DNA from 2 places in the Neobacillus sp. SAB-20_R2A genome. Region 2 is predicted to be linked to the other one. Evidence: riboswitches for the same ligand, from Rfam matches in the RefSeq annotation. Region 2 holds a riboswitch; the other holds the start of a gene.
What was found. A riboswitch is a leader RNA that binds a small molecule or an ion and turns the genes downstream of it on or off. The one in region 2 is predicted to bind glycine.
Positions count from the first base shown of each region.

Region 1 (5,149 bases), 1.3 Mb from region 2:
TGGTTTGTCTTAACCACGAAAGAAAGAACAATCCCAACTAAAATCGAAACCACGATGGCAAACCCGGCACGATACCAAACCATCGTCCAGCTATTACCAAAGGCGATATACGTTGAAAAAAGAACAATCGGATTGATAATCGGTCCGGTGAGCATAAACGAAATCGCGGCCGGAAGGGCCACACCTTTTTCAACTAATCTTTTCGTAATGGGAACAATCCCGCATTCACAGCCTGGAAATATTGCGCCTACGAAACTAGCAGTTATCACCGAAAGAATCTTATTTTTCGGCATGATGCGGACAATCATATTTTCCGAAACAAACACTTCGATCAGTGCCGCAACAAACGCGCCGATCACAATAAAAGGAATTGCTTCTATTATTATACTAATAAATATCGTGTTTAATTGTAACAATTGATTCATAGGAGATCCTCCTGTAATGAAACCTCAGTTAAAAAGCATACAAAATTATAACAGAAATAATGGCAAATGATAATGTTTTTCGTTTCCAGAAGTGGGAAATGTCTTAACCGAATTAATAAATCTTTTGAAAAAATCGTAAAAACCGATTATCATAAAACTAAACATTTATAACCTGGTCTTAATATTAAGTAATAATTTAGATAAACTGGAGATTATTGTATGTCAATTGAGACGAAACAAAAGAAACCCAATATTGGCGACTATTTTAATTCACTCGGAATCAAAGAATGCAAAAGCAAGCTCGCTTTTTGGAAGCACGTCACTGCTATAGATTCCGTCTTGGCAGAGGAACTGGAACCGCTTATTTCCCGCAAAAGAAAAGGGAACATATATGATGTGAAGAATCAAACCCTGCCATTTAGTTTAGGGGCAGAATCGTGGACGATGTCCTTTCACAAATCATTGCTCACCTGGGTAAGCCAGCAAAAGGAATTAAAGCCAAAGAGAATTTTGGAAATCGGGTGTGATAATGGATTGTCGGCATGCTGGTATGCACAGCTTTTTCCTGATACGGAAATCGTCGGAGTCGACCAGTCGGAAAACGGAATCCAGTGTGCCCGGCAGTTGGCCAAACAACTAGGGCTCTCAAACGTGAGTTTTTATCAAATCGGCTTTATGGAGCTCCTCGACCATTTTTCTAAGCATTCTTTTGATATGATTATTTCGGTACGCAGCTTTCATGAGATTATGGGGCCCATTTTCATTCAAAACTATTGGTCGCTCCCTGACCACCTGAAGGAAAAACCAACGTTTGGTGACAGCTGGTATTTGCAAATCGTTGACTTCTTTTTAACCCCGAACGGAACCTATCTCTCTTGTGAGCGATTGGAAAGCCCGGCAGATGTCGGGAAGTGGGCCAATTTGCTAAAAGAAGCCAATCTCCATGTACAATGGAGTGACAGTGAGATCATCGACTATTATGAATTTAGAACAAAAAAGCAATCTCCTGTCATCGTAGCGACAAAAAAAGAAACAGGACTTTCCACTTTGGAAGGGATGGAACACCTATATTCGAAAAATCAGCCGCTCATATTAGAGGCTGGCCAATCCTATACCACGGTGAATGCAGAGTTTGCCTTCCACCGACTAGGAGTGAAAACATTTCAATCTGGACAGTATTTGGCTGTGCCTAACCACTGGTTTATGTATCGCTTTGAAGTTTGGAAAACGAATGATTTTCTGCTCGTCTATTGCTATGGTAATATGGGGTATCGTCAGTTGGACATTCTTCCTGCCGGGACATACGGAGAGGCAGAGCTGCTAATGGAGCAGGCAGCCGGGCAGTTCAGTCACCTCGGACCGATTGTAAAGTACAACAGCCTGAAAGACCGTCCAGAATAAAAGCTTCATTTATAAGGAAGGGGGAGTCATGGTTGAAATCCAATGCCCTAAAAGGTTATCGGAAATTAAGAGATATCTATGAAAATAATCTGACTGTGGAATTGCTTTCAGAAGAGATCAAGACATGTGAGGCGGATGATGATGCAGTCGCTGTTAAAAAGGAAATGTTTGATTGCGATTTTGATATTTATGGGGTTAAACAGGGCGGAAAACTTATTGGATACGTAAAAAGAGAAGATATAAAAAAAGAAGGAAAAATAAGTGAGTTTGTTGAGGATTTTCATGCCGATAACCTTATCTCAGATTCCACTTCTTTGATTGATTTGCTGGATATTTTTCAGGAGAGAGAATTCACCTTTATCCTTGAAAAGAACAAAGTTACCAGGATCGTCACGGTGGCCGATTTGCAAAAGCAGCCAATAAGGATGTTGGCTTTTAGTTTTGTTTCACTTCTGGAAATGTACATCAGTTCAGTGATTAAAGAATTTTATCCGGATGGCAGCTGGGCTGATAAGTTAACAGAATCAAGATTAACCAAAGCAAAAGAGCTTTTGGAAGAGCGGTTAGCAAAAAATGAAGCCCTGACTTTGGTGGACAATTTACAGTTATCTGATAAAGGCACGATCATTCGGAAAACGCCAAAATTAGTCGAGCTGCTAGGCTTTGAATCAAATAGTCAATGCAAGGAATTTTTCAGAAAAATTGAGGAATTACGAAACAATACAGCCCATTCTCAGGAACAAATTTACCATGACTCAAAGGAGTTTATCACTATACTTCTACAATTACAAAAGATACTAAACGTAGATTGATTGGGTTGAACTATAAGCCAGAGCAGAAGTGTTCAATGGAAAAAAACTCCTTATATCTGGGCAATCAATCTTATTTTTATAATAAGGAATTTTTCCTGAATTATATATATTCTGAATATTCGATTGACATTGTTTATTTGATAAACTAATATGAGATTAAATTCATATTAGCGGATGAATATTATGGGAGAGACTAAACGCATCGTTTAGCACCGAAGGAGCAAATTCCAAAAATCAGGTATCAATCTCTCAGGTAAAAGGACCATAATAGGACGCATCTCTGGAGAGAGCCCATGGGCCGCCAAAGGAGTCAAACTCTCAGGTAAAAGGACAGAGAAAAGTAGGAGAACCCCTATTTTTCTCTGTCCTTTTTTGGTTGAGAAAGATGGGAATAAGTAAATAAAGGGGCTGGATATTTAAAAGAAAAAATGAAAGCGCTTTTTTATGCAGATTTATGAAACCTATTTTGGATATTAAAATTGCCAGCATCAGGAGGGGAAAATGATATGCAGGAACAAAAATTGGCTAGAGGATTAAAAAACAGGCACGTGCAGCTAATCGCTATTGGCGGGGCTATCGGTACAGGTTTATTTCTCGGGGCGGGAAAGTCGATCCACTTAGCTGGACCATCGATTTTATTTGCTTATATGATTACAGGCGTCATTTGCTTTTTAATCATGCGCTCATTAGGAGAACTGCTTTTAAGCAATTTGAACTATCATTCTTTCGTTGATTTTGTTCAAGATTATTTTGGTAATATGGCTGCCTTTATCACCGGATGGACCTACTGGTTTTGCTGGATTACGATTGCAATGGCGGATTTGACAGCAGTTGGAATTTATACTCAATATTGGTTTCCCCATGTGCCACAGTGGATGCCAGGATTAATTGCCCTCGTTTTTTTACTCATGATGAATCTTGCAACCGTAAAACTATTTGGTGAAATGGAATTCTGGTTTGCATTAATTAAAGTCATCGCCATCCTAGCACTCATTGTAATTGGTATTTTTATGATTTTTAAGGGCTTTTCTACAGATTCAGGTCCATCGAGTTTTACGAATCTATGGAGCCATGATGGGATGTTCCCGAATGGCATAAATGGTTTTATCCTCTCATTCCAAATGGTCGTCTTTGCGTTCGTAGGCATTGAACTTGTAGGACTTACAGCTGGGGAAACAGAAGACCCGGAAAGAGTGATTCCAAAAGCAATCAATAATATCCCTATTCGTGTTATCATTTTCTACATTGGTGCCCTTTTAGTCATTATGAGCATCTATCCATGGAACGCAATCAAACCAGCCGAAAGTCCATTTGTCCAAGTATTCGTGGCAGTTGGTATCGCAGCAGCAGCAGGTATTGTCAATTTTGTTGTTCTCACATCTGCAGCTTCGGCATGTAATAGTGCCATCTTTAGTACAAGCCGTATGGTATACTCACTTGCAAAAAATAATAATGCACCAAAATCACTTTCTAATCTTACTGTACGTAAAGTACCCTCCAATGCATTGTTCTTCTCAACTGTTGTTATTTTAATTGGCGTTGCTTTAAACTATATAATGCCTGAAGGAGTATTTACACTGATCACTAGTGTTTCTACTGTGTGTTTTATCTTTATATGGGGAATTACTGTTATTACCCATTTAAAATATCGTAAAACAAGACCGGATTTAGCGAAAGCAAACAAGTTTAAAATGCCGTTTTATCCATTTGCTAATTACTTAATCCTAGCTTTCCTTGCGTTCGTACTTGTCGTACTTGCACTGGCAGAGGATACCCGTATTGCTTTATTTGTCACTCCGGTTTGGTTTATTTTGCTGATTGTGATTTATAAAATGCAAAAAACGAAAATAAATAAAGCGGATGAAGTGAATCGTGGGCCTATAGTAGAAAATTAATTAGAACTAGTGAAATTGTGTGGACTATTTATAGGAAAAAATAAAACACTAAACTCTTTCTTTTTCGAGTTTAGTGTTTTTTTACCTAATGCTTATTAATTGTTATGGAAATAATTACTTGTTGATAACAATCTGAAAAAGAGATAAATTGTAATTTCTGTCGCCAATCAGGTGACTGAAATACATTGGGTAAGCTTTTAAATCATGATGTATTGAAAAAAACTTTCTGTTGCATCAAAATAACAATGATGTTATGATGTGAAAGTCGCTCTTAAACAGAGTGTTCCGGTCAATCTCAATTGGAAAAAAATTGATGATTGATAGATTGTTAGAAATGTGATATGATAGTCATTGTCGCTTCTGAAAAAACGAAAGACAAAAGCATTGATAGTTCTTTGAAAACTAAACAAACAAAAACGTCAACAAACAATAATGATCGTGTTTCTTCTATATAATAAATGAAGAACATGAGCCAACGTAACTTTTTGAGCTAATCAACTCAACTTTATTGGAGAGTTTGATCCTGGCTCAGGACGAACGCTGGCGGCGTGCCTAATACATGCAAGTCGAGCGAATCACTGGGGCGCAAGTCCCGCTGGTTAGCGGCGGACGGGTG
Region 1 is NZ_CP145895.1:3,077,619-3,082,767, reverse strand. It holds gene V5M37_RS15020 (permease) at 1-443, opposite strand, end outside; gene V5M37_RS15015 (methyltransferase domain-containing protein) at 645-1,826, shown strand; gene V5M37_RS15010 (hypothetical protein) at 1,859-2,638, shown strand; glycine riboswitch at 2,813-2,913, shown strand; glycine riboswitch at 2,916-2,975, shown strand; gene V5M37_RS15005 (amino acid permease) at 3,145-4,533, shown strand; rRNA gene V5M37_RS15000 (16S ribosomal RNA) at 5,039-5,149, shown strand, end outside.
Region 1: another riboswitch for glycine. It lies ahead of V5M37_RS15005 (amino acid permease); the one in region 2 lies ahead of gcvT (glycine cleavage system aminomethyltransferase GcvT).

Region 2 (5,149 bases):
GTAAGTTTCCAAAACCTCACGGGATTCAGGGTGAACAGCACCGGAAACCAGGATGGTTTTCCGTTTAGTGTGACCAGCACTTAGCATTGCTGCTTCAGCAAGTGCGGTACCGCCGTCATACATCGAGGAGTTAGCCACATCCATTCCTGTTAATTCACAAATCATTGTTTGGAATTCAAAAATCGCCTGCAGTTCCCCTTGGGAGATCTCCGGTTGGTAAGGTGTATAGGCTGTGTAGAACTCTGATCTTGAAATGACATGGTCAACGATAACCGGCATATAGTGGTCATAAACTCCGGCACCTAAGAAAGACACATTCGATTTTAAATCAGCATTCCGGCTTGCTAACTGAAAAAGTTCTTTCATCAAAGCTGTTTCTGATTTTGCCGGTTTAATATTGTATTCACCTTTAAATCGTACTTTTTCAGGAATATCACTGAATAGTTCATCGACAGTGGAAACGCCAATTGTCTCCAGCATTGCCTGCTTATCTTGTTCAGTCATGGGTAAATAGCGATGTTTCATAAACCTTGCTCCCTTCTGCTATTTCTTTTCTCTTTTATAAAAAGGTGTAGGAACCACTTTCGCTTTTAAACGTTTGCCGCGAATTTCAACTTCCACTTCGGTATCGAGTCCTGCATGTTCGGAAGAAATGAGGGCAAGACCGATGTTTTTCTTTAAGGTTGGGGACTGTGTACCGGTGGTAACTTCACCAATTAGCGCTTCCCCTTTGTAAACTGGATAGCCGTGTCGCGGAATTCCCCGGTCAACCATCTCAACCCCAACAAGCTTCCGGGACAAACCTGCTTCCTTTTGCTTCACGAGAGCTTCTTTTCCAATAAAATCAGCCTCTTTATTCAATTTCACCGCAAAGCCAATTCCTGCCTCAAGCGGGGAGATTTCCGGTGATAATTCCTGGCCGTAAAGCGCTAAGTTTGCTTCAAAACGAAGTGTGTCGCGTGCACCTAGGCCGCAAGGAATAACTCCCTCGTCTTTTCCGGCTTCCAGAATGGCAGTCCAAAGTTCGACGACATCACCGGCATCACAATATACTTCAAAGCCGTCTTCCCCTGTATAACCAGTTCTAGATACAAGTGCTTTTTTCCCATTTAAAACAACTTCCTGCTGGAATTTGAAAAAGCCAATTTGACTTAAATCCGTCTCTGAAGCAAGCTTCTGTAATACCTTTTCAGCAAGAGGGCCTTGAAGCGCAAGCTGTGCCATTGTTTCAGACAAGTTTTCGATTGTAACATCGCCTACAAGATGCTTCTCCAGCCAGTTGTAGTCCTTTTCAATATTCGATGCGTTGACAACAAGTAAATAGTGATTATCTTCAACCTTGTAAACAAGCAGGTCGTCAATAGTTCCGCCGTTTTCATAGCACATCGCAGTATATTGTGCACCGCCGTCTTTCACTTTTGAAATGTCATTTGTCATCAATTTTTGTAAATAGTTAAGGCTGTCTGGGCCCTTTACCTCAACTTCGCCCATATGGGATACATCGAATAAACCGGCTTTCGTGCGGACAGCTTCATGCTCATCCTTGATGCTTGAAAACTGGACAGGCAACTCCCAGCCGCCAAAATCGATGGTTTTTCCGCCGTATTCCTTGTAAACTTCGAACAGCGGAGTGCGTTTTAATTCCGTCATCATAAATCCCCCTTCATTTACTACATGTTCATTATTTGTAAAAATGAATTATTGCCAATTAACAAAAATAGGAAAACTCCTTGCCATTTTCCTAAAAACAACAAAAAGGTGCAAAAAAGGACAGAAACCTCCCTTTACCAATAAAGAAGGTCTCTGTCCTTGCACCTGAAAGTTTACCTAAATCGGCTGTCCCCTTTGGTGGCTGGTATCATCCAGCACTCTCCAGAGCTGCGTCCAACAAGAGTTCTTTTGCCTGAGAGATTCACATAAGCTGCTTGCTCCTTCGGCGCTACAAAAAGTAGTCTCTCCCCTTGTTTTCATTCGCACTTATAATATTTTTTTCCAATTTGGTCATACTAATTATACTTAAAAAATAGATTACCTTATTTAAATATTTGAAACTTTCAAAGCTATTATCATCCTACCATTAAAACAACATATCGGGCAATAACAATTTATCGAAAAAAAGGAGCTGAAACGGATGAATGTCGAAATGGAATTTGATTCCTCCTGGCAGGATGATTTTTTACATAAAATTGATCATGATGGACCTTGGGGGAATTGGGAGCTTTTTAAATTGGCCATCGATATTGAAAAACACTTGGTGGTCCCGGAATTCGAAGGCCTGCAGGCCCCAAAGCATCTGCCAAATTTGACGCCTCTCCCTCATCAGCTTGAAACAGCCAAGCAGGTGGTTGAAAACATGAACGGAAAGGCCATCCTTGCGGATGAAGTGGGTCTCGGAAAGACTATCGAGGCGGGGTTAATTTTAAAAGAATACATGATTCGCGGATTAGTGAAAAAAGTGTTAATCCTTGTTCCCGCCTCCTTAGTCACCCAGTGGGCACAGGAATTAAATAGCAAATTTTATATACCAGCTGTCACTCAAAGAAAAAGCTATGTTTGGGAACAATGTGATGTCGTTGTTTCCTCCATCGATACAGCGAAACGAAATCCGCATCGGGAGATCATTTACAAGCAAGATTATGACCTCATCATTATCGATGAAGCCCATAAATTAAAAAATAATAAAACCAAAAACTACGAATTTGTTCAAAACTTAAAAAAGAAGTTTTGTTTATTGCTGACGGCAACGCCTATTCAAAACAGGATTGAGGAGATTTTTAACCTCGTATCCCTATTAAAGCCTGGTCACTTAGGGAATGAAACTGTCTTTTACGAAAAATATAAACGTGATTCCCGTTCCTTAAATGATGACCAGCATCTAAAAGAGCTAGTCAATAAAGTCATGATCCGCAACCGCCGTGCCGATACAGGAATCGAATGGACGAAACGGCATGTGGAGACGATTCCGATTGAATTTACAAAATCGGAACGCGACCTGTATGACTCCATCTTAGAGCTTAAAAATGAGGGAGACTGGGTTCAAACGAGCAGTTTTTCTGTGATGACTTTGCAGCGTGAAGCATGCTCAAGCCGCGAGGCCGTTTTCTATACCTTAAAAAACATGCTTCTTAAAAAGGAAAACCCAACCCAGGCCTATCAAGAACAAATCAACTTTTTAATTAAAAAGGTCGAGACCGTCGAGCAAAATTCCAAGGCAGTAAAAGCCCTTGAATTAATTCAGAAAATAAATGATAAAGTGATTATTTTTACGGAATACCGGGCTACCCAATTATATTTACAGTGGTACTTAAAGCAGCACGGAATTTCCTCCGTTCCTTTCCGCGGCGGTTTCAAGCGCGGGAAAAAGGACTGGATGCGCGAGTTGTTCCAAAAGCACGCCCAGGTGCTGATTGCCACTGAAGCGGGCGGGGAAGGGATTAACCTACAATTTTGCAACCACATTATCAATTTTGATCTGCCGTGGAACCCGATGAGACTGGAGCAGCGAATCGGAAGGATTCACCGCCTCGGTCAGGAAAAAGATGTCATGATTTATAATTTTGCCATCAAAGATACGGTGGAAGAGCATATTTTAAAGCTTTTATACGAAAAGATTGATTTATTTGAAAGAGTCATCGGAGAACTTGATGATATTCTAACAAAACTAGAATTCGGAAATATTGAAGATCATATAATGGATATCTTTGGCGACTCCTGCTCTGAAGGGGAAATGCGGATTAAAATGGAGAATTTATCTTCAATGATTGAATTTGCACAAAATATGAAAAAAGGAGAATCACATGCAGCAGCAGGAAATTCATAAGTTTCTTTTAAATTATTTTATGGCAAATGAATGTCCCATTGTCACTAATCACCCTGGATACTTAGATGTCCAACTAACAATTGAAATGGATAAGGAACTAATGAATCGGCCCTTTTACTGGCATTATTTAGAGAAAACTGGCGGAATACCAAATCCAATGAGATTGACCCTCATCACCAACCAAAAGGCAGCACCTGAAAATCTCAAGGGGGAAACCATCCACTTTGGTTCGCCCCGCCTGCATCAAATTTTTGAGTCTACAAAAAATTTAGCCAGATATATAAGGCTTTATGAAAATCACGGCAACTCCGCCGTCCAGACTCCCTTGCTGCCATGGCTGTGCATGAATGTAAAAATCTCCTATCAATGTGACCGTAAACGCGATATTTTTAAATCAATCGGCCTTCAGCTTATTAACGGGAAAATGGTGGAGGATTTTCATAATTACCTGCTTAAAATTTCGTTAACGCCGAAAATCCCTGATTACTCGTTTACATTATCACCACTGGTTAAACCCAAAAGCGGAATGGTTAGAATTGAAAATTATTTAAAATCAGTCATTGAAAATGATGACCATACCTGGGCCGATGAAGCAAAGATACGCTGGGAGAAGGATTTAGAACTGCTGAATCATTTTTACGAGGACATTGAAGATGAAAACGAAAGCTATGAGACAGAAAAACAGGCTCTCAAGGATCAATATGAGCCGCGAATTCACATTTCCTTTATCAATGGCGGGCTGTTTTACTTAACAGAAAAAGCAATATAAAAAGAACCCCCCAAGCCGTGAAATTATGCTTGGGGGTTACTTTTAAAGTCCACTGTCTTTCATTTTCCGTCTCTTAACCTCTGAATACACAATATAGGGAAGGATGCCAAACCAGCGATACCAGAAGGATGCTTTGGTCTGTTTTCGCTCGAGGCGCTGACGTTTTCGTTCGTCTTTCGGCTGGTCCGCATATTTGACAATTGTTTGTGTCATATATTTTACATAATCATTCGTTTTCATGTACACACCTGCCTTTAACTTACATTACAAGTATGTCCAAGGTTTATCCTTTCAAATCAATAAGTAATCCATTTCATTAGCTTTTTTGACCTCGTGTCAAAATATCCTTTCCCGTTTACCAATTCTCCCGACTGAAGCCTGAGTGTAAAGGAAACTCTTTGGACATATCCCGACGGGGGATCGGCGAGAAAATCCATATTCCCCTTCTGATACCCAAACGTTCCTTTAGACGGGATTGTTCCTGACACCTGAGCCTGAGTTTCAAATTTTTTTACCGATGACAAGAAATAATACTCTTCCTGCAAAATAACGGTTGATTC
Region 2 is NZ_CP145895.1:4,387,722-4,392,870, forward strand. It holds gene gcvPA (aminomethyl-transferring glycine dehydrogenase subunit GcvPA) at 1-525, opposite strand, end outside; gene gcvT (glycine cleavage system aminomethyltransferase GcvT) at 544-1,650, opposite strand; glycine riboswitch at 1,802-1,878, opposite strand; glycine riboswitch at 1,882-1,971, opposite strand; gene V5M37_RS21495 (DEAD/DEAH box helicase) at 2,132-3,820, shown strand; gene V5M37_RS21500 (YqhG family protein) at 3,798-4,589, shown strand; gene V5M37_RS21505 (YqzE family protein) at 4,632-4,829, opposite strand; gene comGG (competence type IV pilus minor pilin ComGG) at 4,886-5,149, opposite strand, start outside.